Regions from separate parts of the Clostridium sp. genome, predicted to be linked through region 3. Evidence: riboswitches for the same ligand, from Rfam matches in the RefSeq annotation. Region 3 holds a riboswitch; each other region holds the start of a gene.
The links. A riboswitch is a leader RNA that binds a small molecule or an ion and turns the genes downstream of it on or off. The one in region 3 is predicted to bind cobalamin.

Region 1 (4,407 bases), 150 kb from region 3:
TTGCGGCAGTAGACATATATTTTCTGCTGCTGCTGAGTTTTCTGGATGCAGAGGAAATAAAAAGTATATTTGCTTTGAGTCTTATAATGCCTCTGTTTACTTTCATAATGCTTATACCCTCGATGTTGATGGGAAATATGCTAAACAGCATTATGCTCATATTCAAGATATTTGGGACAATAATGATTGTAAACATTTTTTCCCGCACTACAAAATGGAGTCATGTCACAAGGTCACTTAAGGTATTTTTTATACCGGACATATTTATTCTTGTATTTGATATAACCTTGAAATACATCTACATACTGGGCCAATTTGCACTGGACATGTTCTATTCTCTCAAGCTCAAATCAATAGGGAAAAACAACAGCAAGTATTCAGTTGTAAGTGGAATAATGGGAGGACTGTTTTTAAAGTCAAATGAGATGGGGGCTGAAATGTATTCTGCCATGGAATGCAGGGGCTTTACAGGAGAATACATTTGCTTTTCAAAATTCAAATTTACCTTTTCAGACTTTCTTTACTGTGCGGGAAGTATGTTGATTATGATATTGTATTTTTACATGAGATAAAGGAGCAGCTTATTATGATAGAAATTAAAAATGTATGTTTTAGGTATGGAGACAGGGAAGTAATCAAAGATGCAAACATAAATATCCAGGAAGGCGAATCTGTGGCCCTCATAGGAGCCAATGGGAGTGGAAAGTCCACATTTTTGAAGCTGTTGAATGGCATAATATTTCCAGACAGCGGCAGCTACTATTTTGACAATGTAAACATATCCAAAAAGCAGATGGAAAACGGCAGGTATTCCAGAACGTTTCACAAAAAAATAGGATTCGTGTTCCAGAATTCAGATGCCCAGCTCTTCTGTCCTACAGTCTACGAAGAAGTTGCCTTCGGGCCGAGGCAGATGGGCATGGATGAAGTGAAAGTCAAGGAAAGGGTTGAAGACTGTCTTGAGCTCATGAACATAGCCGGACTTAAACACAGACAGCCCTACAATTTAAGCGGTGGGGAAAAGAAGAGGGCTGCAATAGCTTCCGTTCTTGCACTCAATCCTGATGTACTGACCCTTGATGAACCGATGAACGGTATAGATCCCAAAGGAAAGAGATTCTTGAGAGAACTTTTTATGGAACTGAACCAGGCGGGAAAAACTATAATATGTTCCACACATGATTTTGAATACATAGATGGAGTTTTCAAAAGGGCCGTTGTATTTTCCGAGGACCACAAGATAGTAAGAGATGATACATATGAAAGTGTGATAAATGACGACAGGTTTCTTATGGAAAATAATATAAAGTAAAAATTTTGGATATGTTGACATGATACAGATGTTGTAATATACTCGTCTTATAAAAAAGAATATGAATGATTTCAGGTGCCTTGTTCAAGGTGAAAAGGGAATGCGGTTGGATTCCGCAGCAGCCCCCGCTACTGTAATTGATGACAAGTCCTTATTATGCCACTTTTAATTGAGGAAGGCTGAGGATGTGTATGATTCATAAGTCAGGAGACCTGCCTGATATTTATTTCAAGCAAACTTTCGGAGGGAGAGTTCTTTATAATATTGTGCGGATGTATCTCATCTTTATAATAGGAGCAGAAACTGATTTTAAAGTTTGCTGTTCTTATTTTGTTTTTAGGAGGATTGTTATGGCCAAGATCATGATTCAGGGAACGGGATCATCGGTAGGAAAGAGTATAATTGTTACGGCTCTCTGCAGAATATTCAAGCAGGACGGCTTTAGTGTATGCCCGTTCAAATCGCAGAATATGTCACTGAATTCCTATATAACTCTTGACGGGAGGGAAATGGGAAGGGCACAGGTACTGCAGGCCTATGCATGTGGACTGGAACCGGAAGCGTATATGAATCCCATACTTTTGAAGCCCACTTCAGACAAAAAGAGCCAGATAGTTGTGAATGGGGAGGTATACTGCAACGCAACAGCGGTAGAGTATCAGGACATGAAATTGAATTTCAGGGATATGCTTGAATCTCAATTTTCAGATATTGAGAAGAAGTTTGACATAATTGTCATGGAAGGAGCGGGAAGCCCTGCAGAGATAAATCTGAGGGAACGGGATATTGTAAATATGGGAATGGCTGAAATCGCAGATGCATCTGTAATTCTCACAGGTGACATAGACAGAGGTGGAGTATTTGCATCCCTTGCAGGTACCATGCTGCTTTTAAAAGAAAATGAAAGGTCCAGAGTAAAGGCTACTGTAATAAACAAGTTCAGGGGTGATGTAGACATACTAAGACCCGGAATTGACATGCTTCAGGATATAATAAAAATACCATGTGTGGGAGTAGTCCCATACTTCAATTTGAATCTGGAGGATGAGGACAGTGCCATTTCCTTCAATAAATATAATACGGCAGCAATAGATATAGCAGTTGTGAAACTTCCGCATATATCCAATTTTACTGATATGGATGCCTTCAAGAATGAAGATGACGTATCTGTAAGATTTATTTCATCACCAGGTGAATTCGGAAATCCGGATATACTTATTGTGCCGGGAAGTAAAAATACAATAGACGACTTGATAAAATTGAGAGAATCAGGTCTTGAGCATTCCATAAAGGATTACAGCAAAAGAGGAATTGTAATTGGAATCTGCGGAGGATACCAGATGCTGGGAAATTCAGTAAAAGACCCATATGGTGTTGAAAGCAGTGCAGGAGAAACAAGAGGGATGGAACTCCTGGATATAGATACTATACTCGAGGGAAAAAAGGTAACCACCAGGGTTGATGCCAGAAGAGGAGATATTCATGTATATGGATATGAAATACACATGGGAGTCTGCAAATATGGAGACAATACAAGGCCGTTGTTCAGGATGGAAAATAAAAATGACGGAGCTGTAAGTCAAACAGGAAACGTAATGGGTACATATATTCATGGAGTATTTGATTCGGCGGATTTCAGGCAGTACATACTGAATAGGATACGGGAAAAGAAGGGGATCTCTCCAAAAAAATCATTGGATTACAGAGATTATAGAAACAGCCAGCTTGACAGACTTGCGGACATAGTCAGAAAAAACATGGATATAAAAGCCGTATATGATATTATGGGAATTTGACAGTTGGAGGAGTATTTTATGGAGTTGTCTTTGATACAGTTCAATTTTATAGATGTTGTTATTGCTGTAATCCTGGATTGGATAATAGGTGATCCACTGTGGTTTCCCCATCCTGTAGTATTTATGGGAAAGCTCATAGGCTTTCTTGAGAACAGGGCAAGAGCAAAGTGCATTACAAACAGAGGTATGAAATATTTTGGCGGGTTTATAGTGCTTGTTCTAGTATCGTCAAGTTTTCTCTTACCTTTTGTAATTCTCTTTATTTTTAGGAACAATGTTATTCTCTTCAATCTCATAAATATACTTTTCCTGTGTACCTGCCTTTCTGCAAGATGTCTTGATAAAGAGGCAAGCAAGGTGTATACTTCCCTTAAATATTCAGGTATAGAAGATGCGCGAAAAAAATTGTCCGGCATAGTCGGAAGGGATACAAAAAATCTGGATGAAGGACAGGTGACGAGGGCGGCTGTTGAAACCGTAGCTGAAAATACATCGGATGGAGTAGTTGCACCGCTTTTTTACGGCATTATTTTTGGTTCGCCCCTTTCCATGGCGTATAAAGCTGTGAACACAATGGATTCCATGCTGGGCTATATGAATGAAAATTATAGATACATAGGATTTTTCCCTGCAAAGGTGGATGACTTTTTTAATTTGATACCTGCAAGACTTACAGGCTTTTTAATGTGCATCATGTCCCCGCTTGTTGGAGGGAACATTTTGGATACCTTTAAAATAATGCTGCGTGACAGGAAAAACCACAAAAGCCCGAATTGTGCATATCCTGAAGCTGCAGCTGCCGGAGTCATGGGAGTACAGCTGGGAGGTACAAATGTATATTTTGGAGAAGTATTTTACAAGCCCCGTATTGGGGATAAGAGGAGAGAGCTCAATGCCGATCACATAAAGGGTGTCATAAGGCTCATGTATTTTTCCGAAATGGGTGCTGTCCTGATTGCTGCTGCAATCTATACAATTTTGATGGGATGTGTTGGGTAATGGATTTGGAACATGGTGGGGATATATACACGGAGGGGATTTTCAAAGGAAGGAAATTACTTGATTTCAGCTCCAATATAAATCCTTTGGGTGTACCTGCGAGCTTCAAAGAAAATATAGAGGAAGCTGTGAAACTTGCAGATGTATATCCAGATATAAAGTATAGAAAATTGAAGGAAAATATAAAAGATTATCTTGAAAGCTATGATTCCTGTTTCAGCAAGTGCGGGTGTGGAACTGTCGGGGAAAATTTACGGGACAGAATAAGTATAGTTCCTGGAAACGGGGCTTCGGAAATAC
Region 2 (4,407 bases), 1.7 Mb from region 3:
AAAAATTAATACAATAATACCTAAGATTGATACTACGGTCGGTCCGAACAAAATTGCACCAAGTCCTGTACCTGTCATGTGTGAACAGCTTCCAGTCACAGAAGGTATCTTCAAAGATGAAACTATAAAAATAAATGCACCTACCATGGCAAAAATAGTGATGGTTTTACGATTTTGGGACAATGTTTTTTTAATAGACAGGTAACCTGCCACCAGGAAGGGAATACATACTGCGCCCCATATGATACAATATTTCGGCGGAAGATATCCCTCCATGATATGCATTGCATTTGCCACCGGAACTATTCCAAGAAACAATGCAAGAACTGCTGAAATTGTAACAGCTTTTTTTTCTTTAAGATTCATTTTATTTTCCTCCTTGTTGTCCTCAATTTATTTCAGAATTTTTTTTAATTCCTGTATATTTTTAGGATAACTTTTCATATTCTCCAGTAGATGTTTTTCTGCAAGCAATTCGCAGACTTCCAGCATGGTGGGCTGCTTCAGATTTGCCTGTTTTAAAGCTTCCATATTGTTGAAAATTTCCAGCGGCGTTCCATCTGCAATGATCCTTCCTTTGAAAAATACAAGTATCCTTTCAGCCCACCTATATGCAAAATCCACATCATGTGTGGAAATCAGGATTGTCTTGCCCTCCGACGCAAGTTTTGCCAGGACTTCCTCCAGCATCATTGCATTTAGAGGGTCCAGTGCTGCAGTGGGTTCATCAAATATAACAATTTCCGATTTCATGGCTATGATGTCTGCAATGGTAACACGCTTCTTTTCACCACCGCTCAAGTAGTGCGGCGGACGATTCTTCAAATCTGTAATGTTCATGTATTCCAATGCTTCTTCAACCCGTTTCCTCACTTCTTCTTTTGGAAGTTTTAAATTCATGGGACCGAACCCAACCTCTGCCATAACTGTAGATGCTATAATTTGATTGTCTGCATCCTGAAATACAATTCCAATATTTTTTCGAAGCTCCTTTAAATTTTTTCTATTGATAACCGTACCACGATAAATGATTTTCCCCTGTTCTGCCGTAATAACTCCGTTGACATTCAAGAAAAATGTTGATTTACCAGATCCATTTGAGCCAATCACGGCAATTTTTTCGCCTTCATATATATCCACATCTATTCCGTTTAATGCATGATCCCCATTTCCGTAAGTATAGTGTAAATTTTCAACCTTCAATATTATCTTTTTCATAGCTGCCCCCTCCTATTGTGTAAAAGTCCATAGTAAAATCAAGAAAATTATGAATAATACTGCCGGGGCAATATGTCCTGCTGCCAGTTCTTTTTCTTCCCTCCAAAATACAAGTTCTCCATCATAACATCTGGCTTCCATGGCATCATAATAAGCTGCAGCCTTTTTCAGGGAAATGATCAGCATGTTGCTTACAATACTTCCGAAAGTATGGCAGGAAGTTTTGAAATCACAGAAGCCCTGACGTGACTCAGCAGAATTTCTCATTTTAGTATAAGCATCCATCAAGATGAAAATATATCGATAGATTATATCCATCAATTCTACAATGAGCTTTGGTACATGGACTTTTCTAAGTACATATATAATCTCGGAAGATGGGCTGGACAGCGTCATCATCTGCACGGCACTCACGGCTGCAAAAACCTTCAGAATTAAAAAAAGCACTTCCCTAAGTTTTTGCCGGGACGTAAATACATAAAAGAAACCAAGATGCATATTATATTGTCCAATGGGCTGCCTTGAAAAATCAACGGCAATTGTAAAAGTCCCAAGTATAATGAATGCTATTGGAATAGCCAGTATCGACAAATATTCACGTGCTGGAAGTCCTCCCTTTACAATTGTCAGGTAAGCCATTGCAACAATAATTGAAATAGATACCAATGGGTTGTCCAAACCAATACACAGGATCAATGTTGCAATGGAAAAGAATACTTTGAAAGTAGAATTCCAATTATTTATTCCGGAATTATAGGCATATAAATCAATTGAAAAACCTTCCCCATGATGATGCCCGCACTTGCAATAATTTTTTCCCAATTCACTCCTCCTTTAATTATGCTAAAATTAAAAATCCCTCTCAACTCAATAGTCAAGAGGGTAAAAAAAGTCACGGCAATATAAAAATATCCCAGACATCCCCCTATACATCGTAGAGTTGATCGTACACCATTACAGGCAGGTATTCTGACTCAAGCATCATTGCCCTTATAACCTTCCCGGTTTCCCAGTGGCATATTTATAAAGGCTCATCTTTTACAGCGGCGGGACCGTGCAGGACTTTCACCTGACTTCCCTTTTAATCCAAAGCAATTTGCAACTTTGTCACCTGTAACGTATATTAACTTTTAGCATTGTTGTTTAGTCAAATATATCAAATATTCATCATTATGTCAATTCTGCTGCATGTTTTTCAAGTTTGAATTTGTCAATTATTTTATTCAGTTTTTCTGCCATTTCAGCCTGTTCCTGTGCCGCAGTATATATCTGTTCTATATTTTCAGAAGCATTATTTGTGCTCTCTTTGATAATATCCGTGTTGCTTGACGACTTTTCAAGAAGTTCGGCCATGTTTTGTGATGCACGGCTTATCTGATCCATAGTTGCACTCAGCTCCTCCGACATGGCAGCTATCTTTTCCGATGAAGAACTTACAACATCTGAATCTCTATAGTATTCACCGCTCATATTTTCAAAATTTTTGAACTGGGGACCTATTTGATCTTTCATGAATTTCAATATTTCACTGCTGTTGTCACAAATATTCCTGAAGGCGAACCCAACCTTTGATATGGTGTCCTCAATTTTTGTCACAGCTTCAGAAGACTGTTCTGCCAGTTTCCGTACTTCTTCTGAAACTACCGCAAACCCCTTTCCATGCTCGCCTGCCCTGGCTGCTTCAATTGCCGCATTAAGCGCAAGAAGATTTGTCTGTTCTGCAATGGATGCTATTGTATCAGCCATTGTTTTTATATCACCGACAATCTTTCCATCCTCGATGGCCTTCAATATGCTTTCTTCTTTTTGTCTGTACATGTTTCCTATTTTGTTCACGGCTTCGTTTATATTACTTTTGAACTTAATTGCCCTGTCCTTTGAATCAATGGATGTCCTGCTTCCTTCCTCCGCACTTTTAGCCAATTCATCAGCACTTGAATTGACTTCCTGTACAGAAGCACTTATCTCTTCCGAAGAAGAACTGTTTTCCTGAAGTCCATCTATTATGTTATTTGTCGAATCAATTATGTTTCTAAATTTAAGTGCTATATCTTCCACAAGAGATGACAGTCTGCTGCTTGTATCTCCCATATTTTTTGCATCTTTCCTGATTGTTCCTATAAGCTCCCTGATGTTTTTCTGGGCACTTTCAAGAGCGTTAATAGCCTGTCCAAATTCATCATTTCTTTCCAGCTTGTAGTCATGAGAAAAATCATATTTAGATAAATTTGTTGCAAAATCCACTACTTTCAACAAATGAATTCCTATATCCTTTGCAGTAAATATTCCTATAAATATAGAAAGCCCAAGTCCCAGCAGCATTATCACAATGCTCATAATGGTTGATCTATAAAACACCTGATGATTTTCACTATTGGAAAGCCCGGCATTCTTTTTATTATTTTCTATCAACAGAGCTAGATTTTTCGATATATTTTCTCTTACCGGGGATATGTCCTTATTTTCATTTTCCGCCTTTTTGTACTCTCCTTTTGAAGCAAGGGCAGCTGCCTTATCTGTAGAATTCATATATTGAACAAGCTGACTTTTTATGTTTGCCCATGGGCTTCTTTCAGAATATGTAGAATATACTTTGTTATATTCAAGTATATTTTTATTGATTCTATTTTCACTCCTTTTAATATCGGATAGAGTTTCCTCCCTTTCCCATGGCCTGTTTTGATATATGAGCTTCAAAAGATCCATCCTTATTTCAGTGACATTCTGTTCTGTATCAGTGAGAAGGTAAATACTGCTTAGATTCCTGCCATACATATTTTCCGAATTCGAATCAATTTTTCGAAGTCCGGTTATATCGGTTATGCCAATTATAAAAATTAGTAATGCAACGATTACAAAAGAAAGTACCAATCTTGTTCTTACCTTTAAATTGCTCAAGATATTCATTTCAAACCCTTCCTCTCAACTCTACAATAATTATTCAAAAGCTGTCCTCTGAACCACTTTCAATATCAATATCCAATCTTTCCACAATCAAGTTCTTGTACTTTTTTCCTGAGCGCCTTCCATTTAAAATATCAGTGAGGTAATTTTCATTTACCCCTATTTCACTTGATAATTCTCTCTGAGTCATATTCAGATCTATAAGTCTCTTTTTTACTTTGATGCCAAACATAGTTGTTTTTCTCCTACCTTTGATAGTATCACCCCCCTAACCTTATAAATCAA
Region 3 (4,407 bases):
TTGATCAATCTTATACCTCTCCTTTAAAATGCAGAGAAGATCCTGAATTCAGAATATACTTCAACAAAATTTGGAAGGAGTTGAATATATGATGATAGACAATTTGAAAGAACATCAGCTGTATATAAAAAGTATACGCACTAAGAAAAGGAAAATACTTATATGTAGAACTTTGATTTTAATATGTTTCTTTGCTCTATGGGAAATAGCCGGTGACTTGAAATGGATAGATCCCTTTCTGACAAGTACCCCCTCTAGAATGTGGAAAAACCTGATAAAACTATATATGGAAGGTTCCATGTTTGAACATATAGGTATAACCTGTATCGAAACCATACTTGGATTCCTGATAAGTACAATCCTTGGTGCTTTAATTGCAGTACTTCTGTGGCTGTCTGACTTCGTATCCGAAGTACTTGATCCATACCTTGTTGTACTGAATGCACTTCCTAAAATAGCCCTGGCACCGATAATAATATTCTGGGTAGGCAACGGAATATCGGCTATTATCATGGTAGCCGTACTTATTTCCATAGTAGTGACTATACTGAATGTACTAAATGCCTTTAAAGAAGTTGACAGGGACAAAATAAGATTGTTAAAAACCTTTGGTGCCTCAAAGTTTCAGATTTTGATGCATCTTGTAATGCCCGCCTCAATTCCTGCGCTGATATCTACACTGAAAATAAATGTGGGACTTTCCTGGGTAGGAGTAATTATGGGCGAATTCCTTGTAGCAAAGGAAGGCCTTGGTTTTCTCATAATATTTGGAGGACAAATATCACAATTAGATACGGTAATGCTGAGTATAATAATATTGTCCGTGTTAGCTTATATCATGTACAAACTTGTGGAAGCTGCTGAAAAAAAAGTTAAGAAAAGACTTTTGCATTGATAGCATTCAAAAGAGGATGTCCTGGTTTTGAAACATCCTCTTTTACATTTTTAATATGCATTAGTTGAATAATAATTTTTCATGTGGCAATAATTTAACAATAGCTGTATGTTTAAATTTGTTTAAAGAGGTATTTATTTTATGAAAATTCCAAATCATATAGGAATAATTCCAGATGGAAATAGGCGCTGGGCAGTAAAAAACGGCATGAGTAAAGAAAAGGGCTATGAATGCGGATTAAAGCCTGGAGTTGAATTATTCAGGCTGTGCAAAAAATTGGGCATTCATGAAATTACCTATTATGGTTTCACTGTAGACAACACCAAGAGGCCAAAAATACAGACGGAAGCCTTTACCGAAGCCTGTATCGCTGCAGTAGACATATTATCCAAAGAAAATGCTTCACTTTTAGTTGTCGGTAATTCAAATTCACCTATGTTTCCGGATGAACTACGCCCTTATGTCAATAACAGAACGAATTTAGGCACCGGAGGTATTAAAGTTAATTTCCTTGTGAATTACGGATGGGACTGGGACTTAAGTAATTTAGTCAATTCAAATAACGCAGGCTCAAAAAATAGATCTTCTATTATAGATAATTTAAATTCCTGTGATATATCAAGAATAGATCTTATAATACGTTGGGGAAGCAGAAGACGCTTGAGCGGATTCCTTCCTGTACAGTCAGTTTATTCCGATTTTTACGTAGTTGATACCTACTGGCCGGATTTTAAACCATCAAATCTTACAGATGCATTAAAGTGGTATGCTACTCAGGATACAACCTTAGGCGGCTAGAATACGACTAAAAACCACTTTATAATAAAGTGGTTTTATGCTATAATTTACTTCATGACTTTAAATTGAAAAGAATTCTTTAACATAGAAGGTGCTTTTACTCATTTGTAAAAGATAATAGGGAATCAAGTTATAATCTTGAGCAGCACCCACTACTGTAATTTGGACGAAAGTTTCTAAACCACTGTCTATTGGACGGGAAGGGAAACAAGTAGGATGAAGTTAAGCCAGGAGACCTGCCTTTTATGTGAAACTGAATCTTTGGGATTGAAGATAAGGAGGAAAATCGATGAAAAAATCAACCGTTGTAGGTTACCCCAGGCTAGGTGTTAACCGTGAATTAAAATTTGCAGTAGAATCATATTTCAAAGGAAATACAGATTCCAATGAGCTATTTTCTACTGCCAGCCAGCTGCGTAAGCAATACTGGACCAAGCAAAAAGAAAGTGGAATAGATATTATTCCATCAAATGACTTTTCTTATTATGACAATATGCTTGATATGGCATATCTCTTGAATATCATACCAAAAAGATATCTGGAACTGGAACTTTCACCCCTTGATACATATTTCTCAATGGCAAGAGGTTATCAGAGCGACTCCAAGGATGTAAAAGCACTACCCATGAAAAAATGGTTCAATACAAATTATCACTATATCGTACCTGAAATAGATGATGATATCAATTTTAAACTAAACGATACAAAACCTTTTGATCTCTATAGAGAGGCAAAAAACATCGGTATTGAAACCAAACCAGTAATAATAGGTATTTTTACTTTCCTTAAACTTTCATATTTAAAAACCGATAAAAAATTTGGAGAACTTCTCGATAAGCTTGCAGATGTATATATAGATATATTGGACAGATTTCAAGAGCAAAATATCGATTGTCTGCAAATTGATGAACCAATTTTAGTAACCGATCTGACAGAAAATGATATAAATTTATTTAAAAATGTATACAATAAAATTTTAAATAAAGATTATAAATTCGATGTATTTTTACAGACCTATTTTGGTGATATAAGAGATATATACAAGGATTTGGGAAATCTCAAATTCGACGGTATAGGTCTGGATCTTATTGAAGGTAAGGAAAATTTGGAGCTTATAGAAAAGTACGGCTTTCCGAAGGATAAAATTTTATTGGCAGGCATTGTCAATGGAAAAAATGTATGGAGAAATGACTATAATAAAAGTATCAATATAATTAAGCGTATAAGCAGATATGTGAATTCTGATAAAATTTATATAAGTACTTCCTGTTCCCTTCTTCATGTACCTTATACAGTTACTCAAGAAGGCAACCTGAATGACAAAAATATAAAAAATCTTGATACTGCAAAGGGAACCTTGGACAACCTCGTAAACTTGTCAGAATATATAGAAAGTCTGGCCTTTGCAGATGAAAAATTGACTGAACTCTCGGAGTTAAAAAATCTACTCGATTGCAGCAACTATGAACACGAAAATATCTATATAAAAAATCAGGAAATATTGAAAAGAAAAGAAACTAATCCTCTGTGCCATAATGAAAAAATCAGACAGAGAATCAAAAACTTAAAGCCGGAGGATTTTGTAAGAAAGGATAATCTCGAACATAGAAGGGAAATACAGAACAATATTCTTAAATTACCGCTACTTCCTACAACCACTATAGGTTCCTTCCCACAAACTCATGAAATTAAAAAGTTGAGAAAGGATTTAAGGGAAAATACTATTACACAGGAAAAGTATGAAAATGAAATCAAGGAAAAAATTGAAGCTGTAATTAAACTTCAAGAAAATATAGGACTGGACGTATTGGTTCACGGTGAATATGAAAGAGCAGACATGGTTGAATACTTCGGCAGATTACTTGATGGCTTTTTATTTACACAGAATGGATGGGTACAATCCTATGGAACAAGAGCAGTAAAACCACCTATAATCTACGGTGATATACAGCGTACATCTCCTATGACAGTCAGATGGATAAAATTTGCTCAGAGCAAAACAGACAAACCTGTTAAAGGAATGTTAACAGGACCTGTTACAATTTTAAATTGGTCCTTTCCAAGAGAAGACCTGGAATTAAAACAGATAGCATATCAAATAGGACTTGCAATTGGAGAAGAAGTGCTGGATCTTGAAGCTGCCGGTATAAAGGTAATACAGATTGATGAACCTGCATTAAGGGAGAAACTTCCTTTAAAGTCCGAGGATATTCATAAAAAATATATGGATTGGGCGATACCTGCTTTCCATTTAACTAACTCAAAAGTTAAAAGTGAAACACAGATCCACACACATATGTGTTACAGTGAATTTTCAAATATAATAAATGAAATCAAAGATATGGATGCAGATGTATATTCCATAGAAGCTGCTCGTTCAGATTTCTCAATACTTGATTTTCTAAAAAATAATAATTTCAAATCTCAAGTAGGGCCTGGAATATATGATATACACTCTCCAAGAGTACCTTCGAAGGAAGAACTTGAGAACTCAATAAATATAATGCTCACTAAAATTGCTCCTGACAAACTTTGGATTAATCCTGACTGCGGCTTAAAAACAAGAGGTAATGATGAAGCTGAAAAAAGTTTGATAAACATGGTAGCTGCCGCAAAATCAGTCAGAGAAAAACTTTAATTATATTTTACTCATATATTCAGGATTTTTGAAAATAATATTTATAGAGGTGATATAAATGTTAGATAACAGAAAA

Region 1: linked by a shared signal. The riboswitch ahead of LKE46_RS01445 (cobyric acid synthase) and the one ahead of metE (5-methyltetrahydropteroyltriglutamate--homocysteine S-methyltransferase) in region 3 are both predicted to bind cobalamin.
Region 2: linked by a shared signal. The riboswitch ahead of cbiQ (cobalt ECF transporter T component CbiQ) and the one ahead of metE (5-methyltetrahydropteroyltriglutamate--homocysteine S-methyltransferase) in region 3 are both predicted to bind cobalamin.

The regions. Positions count from the first base shown of each region.
Region 1 is NZ_JAKVOI010000001.1:269,118-273,524, forward strand. It holds gene LKE46_RS01435 (energy-coupling factor transporter transmembrane component T family protein) at 1-572, shown strand, start outside; gene LKE46_RS01440 (energy-coupling factor ABC transporter ATP-binding protein) at 587-1,312, shown strand; cobalamin riboswitch at 1,369-1,546, shown strand; gene LKE46_RS01445 (cobyric acid synthase) at 1,663-3,108, shown strand; gene cbiB (adenosylcobinamide-phosphate synthase CbiB) at 3,127-4,107, shown strand; gene LKE46_RS01455 (pyridoxal phosphate-dependent aminotransferase) at 4,113-4,407, shown strand, end outside.
Region 2 is NZ_JAKVOI010000001.1:1,773,619-1,778,025, forward strand. It holds gene LKE46_RS08795 (energy-coupling factor ABC transporter permease) at 1-366, opposite strand, end outside; gene LKE46_RS08800 (energy-coupling factor ABC transporter ATP-binding protein) at 394-1,218, opposite strand; gene cbiQ (cobalt ECF transporter T component CbiQ) at 1,231-2,040, opposite strand; cobalamin riboswitch at 2,161-2,348, opposite strand; gene LKE46_RS08810 (methyl-accepting chemotaxis protein) at 2,389-4,125, opposite strand; gene LKE46_RS08815 (helix-turn-helix domain-containing protein) at 4,160-4,354, opposite strand.
Region 3 is NZ_JAKVOI010000001.1:120,843-125,249, reverse strand. It holds gene LKE46_RS00800 (ABC transporter ATP-binding protein) at 1-92, shown strand, start outside; gene LKE46_RS00795 (ABC transporter permease) at 92-895, shown strand; gene uppS (polyprenyl diphosphate synthase) at 1,037-1,693, shown strand; cobalamin riboswitch at 1,766-1,951, shown strand; gene metE (5-methyltetrahydropteroyltriglutamate--homocysteine S-methyltransferase) at 1,983-4,331, shown strand; gene LKE46_RS00780 (DUF3787 domain-containing protein) at 4,390-4,407, shown strand, end outside.